Regions from separate parts of the Qipengyuania sp. NPDC077410 genome, predicted to be linked through region 1. Evidence: riboswitches for the same ligand, from Rfam matches in the RefSeq annotation. Region 1 holds a riboswitch; the other holds the start of a gene.
The links. A riboswitch is a leader RNA that binds a small molecule or an ion and turns the genes downstream of it on or off. The one in region 1 is predicted to bind cobalamin.
Positions count from the first base shown of each region.

Region 2: another riboswitch for cobalamin. It lies ahead of ACIGGE_RS01525 (hypothetical protein); the one in region 1 lies ahead of ACIGGE_RS11245 (TonB-dependent receptor plug domain-containing protein).

Region 1 is NZ_JBITWB010000002.1:647,679-654,643, forward strand. Features, by position in the region: gene ACIGGE_RS11230 (putative bifunctional diguanylate cyclase/phosphodiesterase) at 1-1,804, opposite strand, end outside; gene ACIGGE_RS11235 (hypothetical protein) at 1,934-2,287, opposite strand; gene ACIGGE_RS11240 (cell wall hydrolase) at 2,409-3,488, opposite strand; cobalamin riboswitch at 3,646-3,831, shown strand; gene ACIGGE_RS11245 (TonB-dependent receptor plug domain-containing protein) at 3,922-5,838, shown strand; gene ACIGGE_RS11250 (ABC transporter substrate-binding protein) at 5,835-6,650, shown strand; gene ACIGGE_RS11255 (FecCD family ABC transporter permease) at 6,647-6,965, shown strand, end outside.
Region 2 is NZ_JBITWB010000001.1:309,297-314,986, forward strand. Features, by position in the region: gene ACIGGE_RS01520 (HEPN domain-containing protein) at 290-1,228, shown strand; gene ACIGGE_RS01525 (hypothetical protein) at 1,596-1,844, opposite strand; cobalamin riboswitch at 2,026-2,237, opposite strand; gene ACIGGE_RS01530 (cobalamin-binding protein) at 2,331-3,260, opposite strand; gene ACIGGE_RS01535 (hypothetical protein) at 3,262-3,816, opposite strand; gene ACIGGE_RS01540 (TonB-dependent siderophore receptor) at 3,828-5,690, opposite strand, start outside.

The DNA of each region.
Region 1 (6,965 bases):
CTTGTCCAAGTGTACAGCCCGCAAACCGAACAGCCTTGACCTGTTCGGTGGTTTCCAGGCCCTCGGCCACGATTTCGATGCCGAGCGTGCGGCCCATCTGCGAAACTGCGCGGATGATTGCATCGCTCTTGCGACCGGCCTGTGCGCCCGACACGAAACTGCGATCGACCTTGATCTTCGAAAACGGCCATTGGTTTATATAGCTCAGCGAAGAGTAACCCGTTCCGAAATCGTCGAGCGCAAACCGAACTCCGGCACGCGCAAGATCTTCGATGAACATCGCGATGCTCGGGCTGTCTTCCAGAAACACGTTTTCGGTAATTTCAAGCTCGAGACGGTCCGGCGACAGGCCCGCATCTCTGATCGCGCTGAGAATACCCAGAGCCGCGCCCGGAGCCTTAATCTGCATCGGCGAAAGATTGACCGCGACGGATATATCGTCGGGCCAGGCTGCGGCCGCCCGCGCGGCTTCGCCAGTGAGCCAGTTGCCGAGAGTTACGATTGCGCCGCATTCTTCGGCAACCGGGATGAACTGATCGGGAGGAATTTCTCCCCTCGTCGGGTGGAACCAGCGCGCCAGCGCTTCGAAACAGCGAATGCGCCCCGTATCCAGATCGACGATCGGCTGAAAGTAGACGGACAGTTCATGCCGCGAGAGCGCAAGGCGAAGTTCCGTCTCGATCTTTCGGCGATGGGTCAGGTCCCGCGTCATCGATGCGGTGAAGAATCGAATTTGGGATCGTCCGGCGACTTTGGCCTCATACAGCGCCATATCCGCATGGCGCATCAGTTGATCTGCCGTCACGCCATCGTCCGGCATCAAGGCGATGCCGATTGATGCGCCCATTTCAAGCCGCTCCCCATCGACTTGCAGCGGGCGCATGACCTCGAGCAGGAGCGTGCTGGCCATGACAGACGCGGCGTTGCGGTCGGCTATCTGGCAGGCAATGACGAACTCGTCACCGGCGAAGCGAGCGACGATACCGTCTTCGCCGACCAGCGCGGCGACCCGCGCGCCGATAGTGTGCAGAACCTCATCACCTGCTTGATGACCTTTGAGATCGTTGACTTCCTTGAATCTGTCCAGGTCGATCCAGAAAATACCAGCCCGACCGTCAACATCTGCCGCCGAGATGACGCCAGGCAAGAGGCGGTCCAGCCCAAGACGATTGGAAAGCCCGGTTACCGTGTCGGTCAGCGCGAAGGTTTCCATTTCCGCTGCCAGCGCTGCGCTGCGGTCAGCCGCGTCGAGGGATTCGTGCAAGGTGCGAAAGATGGAGGTGACGATCGAGTACATTGCGGGAAAGAGAAGAGCGATGGTTATCGCAAGACATGCCCCGGCGATCGAACCATGGGCGATGGACGCGATGACTATGGGTGTCGACACCAGCGTCAACTGGCCCAGAGCTATAGCCGGACGCGCGGCGTTGTGCGCGCAGATGCCTATGCCGTAGCCCAGCGCATTCGAAATGATCAGGACCTGCGCCATCGCATCGATGTCGAGCGCGATGGCCGATGCAGCCACAGTGCCGAGGATGAGGCTGAAGCCGAACGCGCCGAACTTGTAAGCGAATTCAAGCTGGGCCGCACTTATCTCTTCCGGGCGCTTCGCCAGGTGACGAGAGTTGACAATGCGCAGGACGGCGATGCTGCTGAGCAGAAAGACAAGTGAATAGAGGAGGGCGCTACCGGACAGATACGCCACGACCGTGCTCGAGATGGTGCAGTTCAGGGCGCCTACTGCAAGGGCCGTGCGCCGGTCATAGAGAGAACGAATGAGAGAGTTGCGAGCTTTCTCGCTCAACGGATCTGTCGACGACGCGTGGGCGACGTACCGCTTCAAATCGAATGACCCGCTTCGCTCACCCATGGCAAGCCGTTTAAGGGGCATCCATCATATTTCAGTTAACGGTAACACGTGGATTTTCCGGAGTTATACGGGGGATATGCTCGCCAGCAACGACTTGATGGCAAGCTGCTCATCAAGACGTCTGGCCAGCCCGCGATCGAGCGTTCGGCAGATGCCGAGCCACCAGTCGTAACTTTCGGTGTCGTCGGCCGCATGGGCGTGTTCAGCCTGCTGCGCTGCAACTTTCGCCGCGCTCAGCCCATGGTTCGCAAAGTGCTTCAGCGCTGCATGCATCACGCCATCGACAGGGGAAGCGGTGGCGACCATCTGCGCTGCCCCGGCATTGTCGTTCGCCGCGCGCGAGTGCGCTTTGCGAGCCAGTGCCCGGGCAATCGGCGAATGAGCGGTGGAACGTGCGGCAGCGAAATGGACCGGCATGCCATGGTCTCCTCAGGGGGGCTGGGCTGTTGAACCCCCTCATGGCCGAAGCACGCTAAACTTCGGTTCCGCAGCATGGTTGTGGAGACGTAAAGGATTGCCTTCGTGTTGGCCCGCAAGCCTATTTTTTCCCGGGCTCGTTGATCCATTTGCCTGAATTGGCATACTCCTCGCGAACCCTGCCGGATTGCGGAAGCTTGTCGGCTGGAGCTGCGGCGGCGGGCGCCCCAACCGGCGCATCCGGTTCGGTACTGATACCGATAGCGGCATTGGACGGAGGGGTAGGCTGTACAGGGCCGGGGACGTCCGCTTCCGCGCGCCGAACGTTGGGGGCGGCAAGCGGCTCCGCGCCGGCATAGTCGTCGGTAAAGGCACCGGCGGTTCCGGCCCCGCCTTTCCAGCGATAGAAACGGTGCGCGCCGATGGCACCGATATAGTCGAGGCTGGCGGCCCAATAGGGGTTCACGTAATTGGTGTGGTAATGTGTGGCCAGGCCGACGGGCTTGTAAACCTCGCCCGCCAAGGCACCCAGCGCTACGGATTGGGCCACCGCCCACCCCCGGCGGGAAGGGGTGCGCGCCAGTGATCCGTCGCAGGTGAAGCTGAACTGGCAGCCCGTCTTGCGTTCCGACCCCTGAAACACCACACCGCAGATGCTGGCGGGATAGGCGGGATGTGCAACCCGGTTCAGGACCACTTGCGCCACCGCTTGTTGGCCCGACAGGCTTTCGCTGGCGGCTTCGTAGTACACGGCCATGGAAAGGCACTGCAATGCGCGCGCCTTGTCGATCCCGTTGCCCGTCTGGCGAAATGCCTGTGCCGCTGCACCCGCGCCATGACTTTGTGCAAATTCGACGGTTTCAAGCGTCCCTTCGCTCTTGCGAAGGTCGGCGATATCTGTGGCAAGGCGCGGGGCATCTTCGAGGTAATAGAAGGCCGATCCAGGAAAGCTTTCGCCAGCCGTTTCGAACGGCATGGGCGTCAAGGGTACGCGTTCGTCGCCCAGGCCAATCGCGCTTCTGAAATCGGACCATTCGCCTTGCGCAGCCACGGTCGGAAGAGCGATGGCAGCGCCAAGAATACCGAGGCGGGTCACCAGTTTACGGCGATCCTGCAATCTTGCGGCCCGGCGTTGAGCGCGCGGCGAGGCGACGTGCAGCGCACGGTCCTTGTTCCCGGCCAACACTTCCAATCCGCTCAAACTGCGTCCTTCTTTAAGGAACTGCCCATAGCCTATACCCGGTAAGGCCGACAGATGTGTGCGATCGCCATCCCGCAACGGGACGGGATTCGATGGCGCCCTATAACAGCAAAACTTAATGAAGTTGCGTCTTGTGCAACGACACATTGCGCAGTAGTCGGCGCCGCGAGTCACGGGTTGGCCTGTTTGCGCAGGCCCGAAGAGGGAAGAGGGTGCAAGCCCCTCGCTGCTCCCGCAACTGTGACCGGGGAGGTCCGCTCCATATGCCACTGCGAAAGCGGGAAGGCGGAACAGGGCCGCTGATCCGGGAGCCAGGAGACCTGCCCATGACCGTCGTTCGGCTGCAGGGCGGGGTGTACCTGTAGCAAACGTGGATGGAGCGTTTCGGCTCCCTCCCGTCATGGGCGGCATTTCGTTCATGACAGGAGGTTACGTGTATAAATATCTGCTTTTGATTTCCGCTTCGGCAGTACCTGGCGCAGCGTATGCGCAGACTGCCAGCGAGCAGGCGCTCGAGGAAATCATCGCCGCCCAGGACGAGGCAAACGAGGCTGGCGATCAGCAAGCGACTGTGGGCAGCTATCGCAGCTCGGCCCCGGCCGAGGCGATCATCACGGTCACGGCCAACGGCCTCGGCACCGATCTGCGCAATACCGGCCAGTCGGTCACCGTCATCGGACGGGAAGAGATCGAAACCATTCAGGGTGCCGATCCGGCACGCGCACTTGCGCGCGTTCCCGGTCTGTCGCTGTCGCGTAGCGGGGGTGTCGGTACGGTAACCAGCGTGAACGTGCGCGGCGCCAATCCCGACCAGCTTCTGGTACTGGTCGACGGCGTGCGCGTGGCCGACCAGGCGAGCCCTTCGGGCGGCTTCGATTTCGGCAATCTGCTGCTCGGCACAGCCGGCAAGATCGATGTTCTGCGCGGATCGAACAGCACGATCTGGGGATCGGAAGCCGTGGGCGGGGTGATCGACATCTCGACGCGGGCCGAACGCGGCATGACTGCCAGCGTCGAGTACGGCTCGCGAGACACGCTGTTTGCCAGCGCCGCTGCCGGAGCAGGCAATGACAATGCCTTTATCGGCCTGACCGGGTCATGGTTCGAGACCGACGGATTTTCCGCAGCCGCATCGGGCACGGAAGCCGACGGATCGAAGCAATTCGCTATCGGCTCCAGCGCCTTCCTCAATCTGACCCCCAGCCTCGAGCTGTTCGCGCATGGTAATTTTGCAGAAGGCGACGTCGAAATCGATGGCTTTCCCGCACCCAACTTCGTCCTCGCCGATACCGACGATACGCAAAAAACCACGCGTTACTGGGGCGATGTCGGCCTTGCCTATTACGGCAACGACCTGACCCTGCGCGCTGCGTACAGCCTGTCCGATACCAAGCGCGCCAATCGCGATGGTTCCGGGGCGGAGACTTTCGCCAGCGACGGCCGCTCCGATCGCATCTCGCTGCGCGGTGAATACCGCTTGCTGGGTGGCCTCTCGCTGGCTTTCGGAGGCGATCATGAATGGACCGAGTTTGAAACGAGCTTCGACACGGCCGCCGAAACCGAAATCAGCGGCGCCTATGCGCAGCTCGGCTGGGTGATGGGCCGTCTGGCCGTCCATGGCGGTGCGCGCGTGGACGATCACGAACAGTTCGGCACGCATGTCAGCTTCGGCGGCGATGTGAGCTACGGCTTTGGCGACGACTGGCGCGTGCGCGGTAGCGTGGGCGAAGGTTTCAAGGCACCGACACTGTACCAGCTGCTCTCGTTCTACGGGAATACGGAGCTCGAACCTGAAGAAAGCACCAGCTACGATCTGGGCGTCGAGAAAGGGCAGCGGGGCTCAGGTCTGCACCTCGCGCTGACGGGCTTCCGCCGCGACAGCGACAATCTGATCGGGTTCGGCGTTACGCCTGAAAGACCTTCCGGCGTGTACCTGAACACCGCCCGCGCCCGCGCGCAGGGCATCGAAGCGGAGGCAGGCTTCGATCTTGCACCCGGCCTTCGCCTTGCCGGCATATATTCCTATGTCGATGCGGAAGATCGTATGACCGATCTCGATCTGGCGCGGCGACCCAAGCATTTCGGTACCATTTACGGCGACTGGATCAGCGATTTCGGTCTCGGCCTCGGGGCGGATCTGCGCCTCGTGGGTGCAAGCTGGGATAATGCTTCCAACACCGTTCGCCTCGAAGGATACGAGTTGCTCGATGTGCGGGCATCCTTCGGCCTGGGCGACAATCTGGAACTGTTTGGCCGCGTCGAGAACGTGTTCGACACCGATTACCAGACGGTTGCAGGATATGGGACGGCTGGCCGCAGCGTCTTCGGCGGGATCAGGGCGAAGATGTGAAACCGCTGCTCGCCGCATCGGTCCTGTTCCTTGCCGCATGTGCGCAGGGCGGGGCCGATGCGCCGACGGCTGGGGCGCGGCCGACCATCGTCAGCCTGAACCCCTGCACCGATGCGATCCTTGCCGATGTGACGGCGCCGGGACAATTGCTGGCGATATCCCATTACAGCAAGGATCCACGATCGAGCTCGATGCCGGCAGAGCAGGCGTCGCGATACCGCGCCACCGGCGGCACGGTCGAAGAGGTTCTCGCGCTCGATCCGGATGTGGTCGTGGCGGGAAGCTTTATCGCGCCCGCAACGCGCGCCGCGCTGGAAGATCTGGGCATGCAGGTCGTGACTTTCGGCATAGCCAGTGATGTCGCCTCGAGCGAGGAGCAGATCCGGGAACTGGCTTCTCTGGCCGGCGATCGGCAAGCGGGGCAGCGCCTGATCGAACGGATCGAAACGGCGCTCACCGAAGCAGAGGCGCCGGACGGGCGCGCCGTCGACGTTCTCCTGTGGCAGCCCGGCGGAATTGTCGCGGGCGAGCAATCGCTGGTGAGCGACCTGCTTGCCCGTACCGGCTTCACGAACGGAGCGCCGGCCCGTGGGCTGTCCCAGGCCGACTATGTGGCGCTCGAAGATGTGGTTGCCGCGCCGCCGCAGGTGTTGCTGGTTGCAGGCGGCGACCTTGGCCAGCAGCACCCAGTGCTGGACCGGCTGCCTCATATGCGGCGCGAACGCTTCGATACCAGCCTGCTTTACTGCGGCGGTCCGACGATCATCCGTGCCGCTCGTCGACTGGCGGAGATACGGAGCACAATATCGTGAACCGCGCGACTTTGATCTTCGGCGGGTTGCTCATCGTTGCGCTTCCGCTTTCGCTGCTGGCGGGGCGGGTCTGGCTCGATCCGGCCAGCACGCCCAACGCCGCGCTCATCCTTGCAGAGCTGCGTCTGCCGCGCGCCCTGCTGGCTTTAGTCGTGGGCGCGGGATTGGGAGCGGGCGGGGCAGCCATGCAGGGCTATCTGCGCAATCCGCTGGCCGACCCCGGTCTTTTCGGGATCGCCCCGGGCGCGGCGCTGGGTGCCGTGGCGGCGCTATGGTTCGGCTATGCCGCTTCGCCGTGGCTGCTTCCCGCATTCG
Region 2 (5,690 bases), on a different contig from region 1:
GATGGGCCTTGTGGATAAGCTTGTGGTCTGTTCGGACTATCAGGAACCGGGATTCACGGACTATCAGGAACCCAAAGCTCGGACGATCAGGAACCGAAACAGGCCTCAAACCCGCAGAAATGCTTGGCTCCAGCATCCCTTAACAATGCTAACGACAATCCTTCTCGGATTGTTGCTAACACTAGGCACAGCGGCGCGCGGCTCCTCAGCGCTTTGGGGTGCGCCGTCACTGCGCGCCTTATGCACTCGGCAGGTGCAAGCTTCGCGGCTGCTTGCTAGAGATTAAACGATGAAGACCGACCTCGATCATCTTCCCCCGCAAAAGCAGCGCGAGATCGAGCGCGTCGTGCAGCTTATCTTCGAAGAATTCGACGATGCCTTCGCGCTCGCTAAGCATGAGTGGAAGAAGGCCGGGCGGATACTTAAGGTCATTCTTTACGGCAGCTATGCTCGCGGGACCTGGGTCGACGAGCCTCACACGGCCAAGGGATACCGCTCCGACTTTGATCTTCTGATCATCGTCAACGACAAGCGACTCACTGACAGGGTGAAGTACTGGGCGAAGCTCGATGACCGGCTAATGCGCGAATATGGCGTTACCGGTACGCTCCAGACGCCGGTCAATTTTATCGTGCATACCCTGCAAGAGGTGAATAACGGGCTGGCACATGGGCGCTACTTCTTCATGGATGTGAAGGAGGACGGGGTTGCGCTCTACCAATCCGACGACACCGACCTGCATACGCCCAAGCCGAAGACGCTGGAACAGGCGCTGGCGATGGCTCAGGAGTATTTTGACGAGTGGATGCCGTCAGCCGAGCAGTTTCTCATCCAGGGGAACGAGGCCACGAAAAGAGGCTGGAACAAGAAAGCAGCGTTTGAACTGCACCAAGCGGCTGAGCGCCTTTATCACTGCGTTCTGCTCGTTTGCACCTTCTATACGCCGCATAACCACAATCTTGCATTCCTGCGCACCCAGGCTGAACGGATCGACCCGCGTCTTACTTACGTCTGGCCGCGTGAAACGAAGCGTGATCGCGCACGCTTCGAGAAGCTCAAGGAAGCTTACGTGAAGGCGCGCTACTCGAAGCACTACCGCATCAACAAGGAAGAACTCGATTGGCTCGGTGAGCAAGTCGAAGAGCTGGGTCGCGTCGTCCACGATGTATGCACAGAACGCCTCGAAAAGCTTCAAGCCGATGCCAAATCGTGCCCGGATAAGCAGTAGACGCCGATTTGATTGGCCGGCAGCTTATCGATCTGGCTTGCCGGAAGCAGACCTTCGGCTATCGACCCCATTTCGGTGGTAGCAGCGCATTCGACCTATCGCCAAAAGCGGTCGTTCATGAAGAACCGGTTGTCGTTGGTAACGCGCCTCAATCCCAGCCATTCTGGTACGAGATCTGAACGCCCAAAAACAGTTGATCGTATAGCGGCAGCTACGCGCTACACTCTCCGAGACACAACAAATCGTCGCGAAAAATTCAGAATGTCAGCGGTCGACAAAAGGGCGGTCGCGAACCGCAGTCGAAAACGGCGCCGGGTTTAAGCCAGCGCCGTTCATCGTTCTCATTCAATGCGAAGTGGCCTGAGAATCAACCGTTGCATGAATACTCAAATTGCGCCGCAAAATAACCGGCGTTCTGGATTATGCGAATGACGTTGAAAGATGCCAGACCGCCATTCGAAGCACAGATGTTTTGCGCACCTTGCTCGGCCGCAGCTATGGCCTGTCCCACTTCGGGTAGAAATGGCCCGATATCCGTTTGCTGAGCAACCGCGGCAGAAGAGCCAAATGCGATTGCAGCCGAGAGTGCCAGAACCCTCGTTTTAGTTTTGAACATGGTATTTTCTCCGTGGGCTCTGAGCCCTTCACGCCGATATAGTGGCTTGGATCTCCGGACCTCGGCCGAGCAGCCTGGTCAACGGACGCGATACGCCGACCGGGCGTGCTCGGAGCAATCCAAGCCGCTTATCGTCGCTCCGACGAAAATGATTCCGCGCCTGACCAATCCCATGAATCAGGCAAGAGCGACTCGCTCCGGTCGGTCTCCTGGCTCGCGGGTCATCACTTGAAATACACCTTCCCGAACCAAACAATCAGTCCAGTGGTTGCGGAGTGACCCGCCAGTATTTCTCGCTCGCCGCTTACAGTTGCAGGGACAGCCGCAGATTTGACCTTGGAGGGCCTCACTGTGTTCCCGTTACCGGTGCGAACTTGAAGCTGAATGCGCGCAACTTTGCATGCAGCTGATTTTGAGTATCGGTACGCAGCTTTGAAAACAAGGGCTGATGCGCTCGTTTCGCGTCGAATAGCGCGAAAAACATCGTCAAACCCCATCGATGGAGATCCAATCCCGTCCCATCTCCAATGCCTGTGTTGGCGTCGCCCCAACCAACTGCGCGATCAGTTCAGCCGACTCGACGAGTCGTGGGCCAGGACGATTGAAAAGATGGTGGCCATCAACGGCAAAGACCTTCCCTTTGCGAACCGCGGTAAGGTCTTTCCAACCGAAGTGGTCGACGAGCGACCCCAGATCGGCGAGCGTTTGTGGCAACAGATATCCGCAGGGCATCGCAACGATCAGATCGGGATCGGCGGCAATCAAGTCGTCCCAATTCAGCCACGAGGAATGTTCTCCGGCTCGCGCGAACAATGGGTGACCGCCGGCCGCCTCGATTAGTTCGGGTACCCAGTTTCCTGCGGCCATCAGCGGATCGATCCATTCGATCGCGGCGACACGCGGGCGATCCATCCTCTCCGCGCTACTTCGGGATAGCCCTGACATCCGCTCCTTCAAGTCACCGACGACCGATGATGCACGCTCGGGAATTCCCGCCGCTTCGGCGACCTTAGCGAAATCGCTCCATACATCTTCCAATGTATCGGGTGCCAGCGACAGCAGCGTCGGGGCGGTTCCGATCCAGTCGCCGAGTGCTTCTTCCAGATCGGCAGGGGTGACCGCGCAGACCGCGCATTGCGATTGGGTCAAGATGAGGTCGGGCCGCAAGTCCCGCAGAAGCGCGGTATCGACTTCGTATACCGACAGTCCTTGCCTCACGATTTCCTGGATCCGGTCGTCGATCTGCCGCGACGTCAGTCCTTTCTCGAGTCTGGTCGACGTGACGACCGGCAATGCCTTTACGAAAAGCGGATAATCGCATTCGTGCGAGCGACCGACGAGGCTCTCTCCCAATCCGAGTGCGACGGCGATTTCGGTCGCGCTCGGCAGGAGGGACACGATGCGCGGCTGCGCCATGTCAGGCGAACCGTATTCGCGGAGAAGGTCCGAATAGCGTGGGAGCGGCTCTGGCGAGGAGCCAGGACGCCAACAACAGTCCTGCGAACCATAATGCATCGTTCGCGAAGATCTGTCCCACGATCGCCATCGTGAAAGTCTCTGTCCCGCCTACCACCAAAGCAAACCCGAATAGCGCAGCCTCGTAAACAGCGAAGCCGATCAGAAAGGCGCCAAATGTCCGAAGGGTGCTCAGCTCGTTTTGTTCTCCCATGATGATGGCACCGGCGAGCATGGCGAGAATAGATGCGATGCCCAGCGCACCGCCCCAGGCGAACGCATATCCCGTGTGCGGGTAGCCGAGGACGGTGAACCCCAGCAACTGGTTGGTCGCCCAGATCGCGAGGATCGTCGTTAACGCGAGCGAGCGGCGCATGGTCGCGGCGGTCACGATCGTAACAGCCACGAACGGCATCATGCAGGCGGCAACCAGCGATCCGCCCACCGTCGCCAAGGCAAGTGTGACAGGCCATGCGAACCTCGCAATGTCGGACTTTGCTATCATTTCATCCGTCATCGAAATTCTCCTTAGAAACGCGCGCGCGCGCCAATGGCGAACGAGCGTCCGGGCGTCGCGAAACTGAAGACATCCTCGTAATCGGCGGCCGTCAAATTCTCGACTCGGCCGAACAGCTCGACATTATCCATCACCCTCACGTCGGCGTTGACGTTCAGCAGAAAGTAGTCGTCCAGTTGCACGCGAACCGGCACGAACGAGGGATCGATGAAAGCGCTGTCGATCGTCTCTCCATTGTAGCGCGCAACGAGCGTGACCCCTCCGGCATCCTTGGGAGCGCGCCAGTCGACAGCCAGGCTGGCGGTATGGGAGGGCCGCCGCACTTCGCGCGCGCCATCCTCGTGGGAACGCAGATAGGTGTAGGCTCCATTGACGCGCCAAGCTTCCGCGAAGCGCGCCTCGCCGAACACTTCGACGCCGTTTCTCTTGGATACGGTATCGCGATTGCCAGGGCTGGCGACGAAGTTCGGGGGCGGAAAAGAAGTGAAGATCTCTTCGTCCAGTTCGCTCTCGAAATAGGTGACCCCGATTGAAGCGCGCTCACCGAACAGCGACTGGTCGATCCCGATCTCCCATCCGCTCGACTTCTCGGGCCTGAGGTCGGGATTGCCGATGAAACGGCCGTCCACGAACCCATATAGTTCGTAGAACGAGGGGTTCTTCACCCCCGATCCGACGGCCCCGCGCACTCGCGTAGCCGCAGCGATCCGATAGCTCGCCTGAAGCCTGTACGTGGTTGTATCGGCGAACTGGTCGTTCCAGTCCCTGCGGATGGATGCGGACGCGCTCGCTCGGTCTCCGAGATCGATCGCATACTGGCCGACGAGACCGACATTGTCGATCTGTCGGCGACCGGTGAATGCGAAGCCGGTCGGATCGGTGTTACGGAAGCGTTCGCGTTCGACATCGAGAGCCGCCGTGACCCGGTGGGTCAGACCGCCAGCCTCGATACGCAACGTCGTATCGTAGGACCCTTTCAACCTCTGGCCCTCGCTGCCATAGCTGCGTCCAGTCGAAGCGAAACCGTCGCGCCGGGTATCCGCGATCTGGGCCGAAAACGCTTGGGTCCAGCGATCGTCGAGCAAGTCTAGCTCGCCCCTGATGAGCACATAGATAGCCTCGTTCTCGAAGCGGTTGCCGGGGCTATCGACCTGGAATCCGAAGGTCGGACTTCCCGGATCGGAATCGCTGTCGTTGAATTCGGCATTGGTGCGCGCGTAGCGTAATACACCAGTGAGGCGTGCATTGGTTGATGGCGCGAACGTCGTCTTCAGCGAGACCGCACCACTGTCGTTCGCAAGATCGCGCGTGCCGTTCCGGGCGCCTGGCGTGCCATCGGTGGTATTGAGTGTGGCGGACAGCGCGTAGTCGAGATCGCCACTATATCCAGCGATCCGGGCAGCACCGTTCACCATGCCGAACGAACCGGCTTCGATCCGCGCGACCGCCCCGGGCGCATCGCGGCCGTCGAGAGTGATGTACTGGATGACGCCGCCGATCGCGTCCGACCCGTAGATCGCGCTCTGCTGTCCGCGCAGCACCTCGATCCGCGAAGCCTCGTCGGCGATAAGCGTTCCGAAATCGAACTCGCCGGCATAGGGATCCGACACCTCGATCCCGTCAACGAGGACGAGCGTATGGTTGGCTTCAGCACCGCGCAACCGAAGCTGTGTCTGACCGGGAACCCGTCCGACCGCGACCCCTGGGACGTCGCGGAGCACGTCGGACACCTCGCGGACTTGCCTCCGGTCGAGGATTTGCTCGTCGAGGACGGTGACCGATCCGCCGATCCGGTCGAGCGGCATGGGATCGGTGGCGCGGTTCCCGGTGACGACGATCGAGGTGTTGGATGTCTCTGGATCGGCAGCGGGATC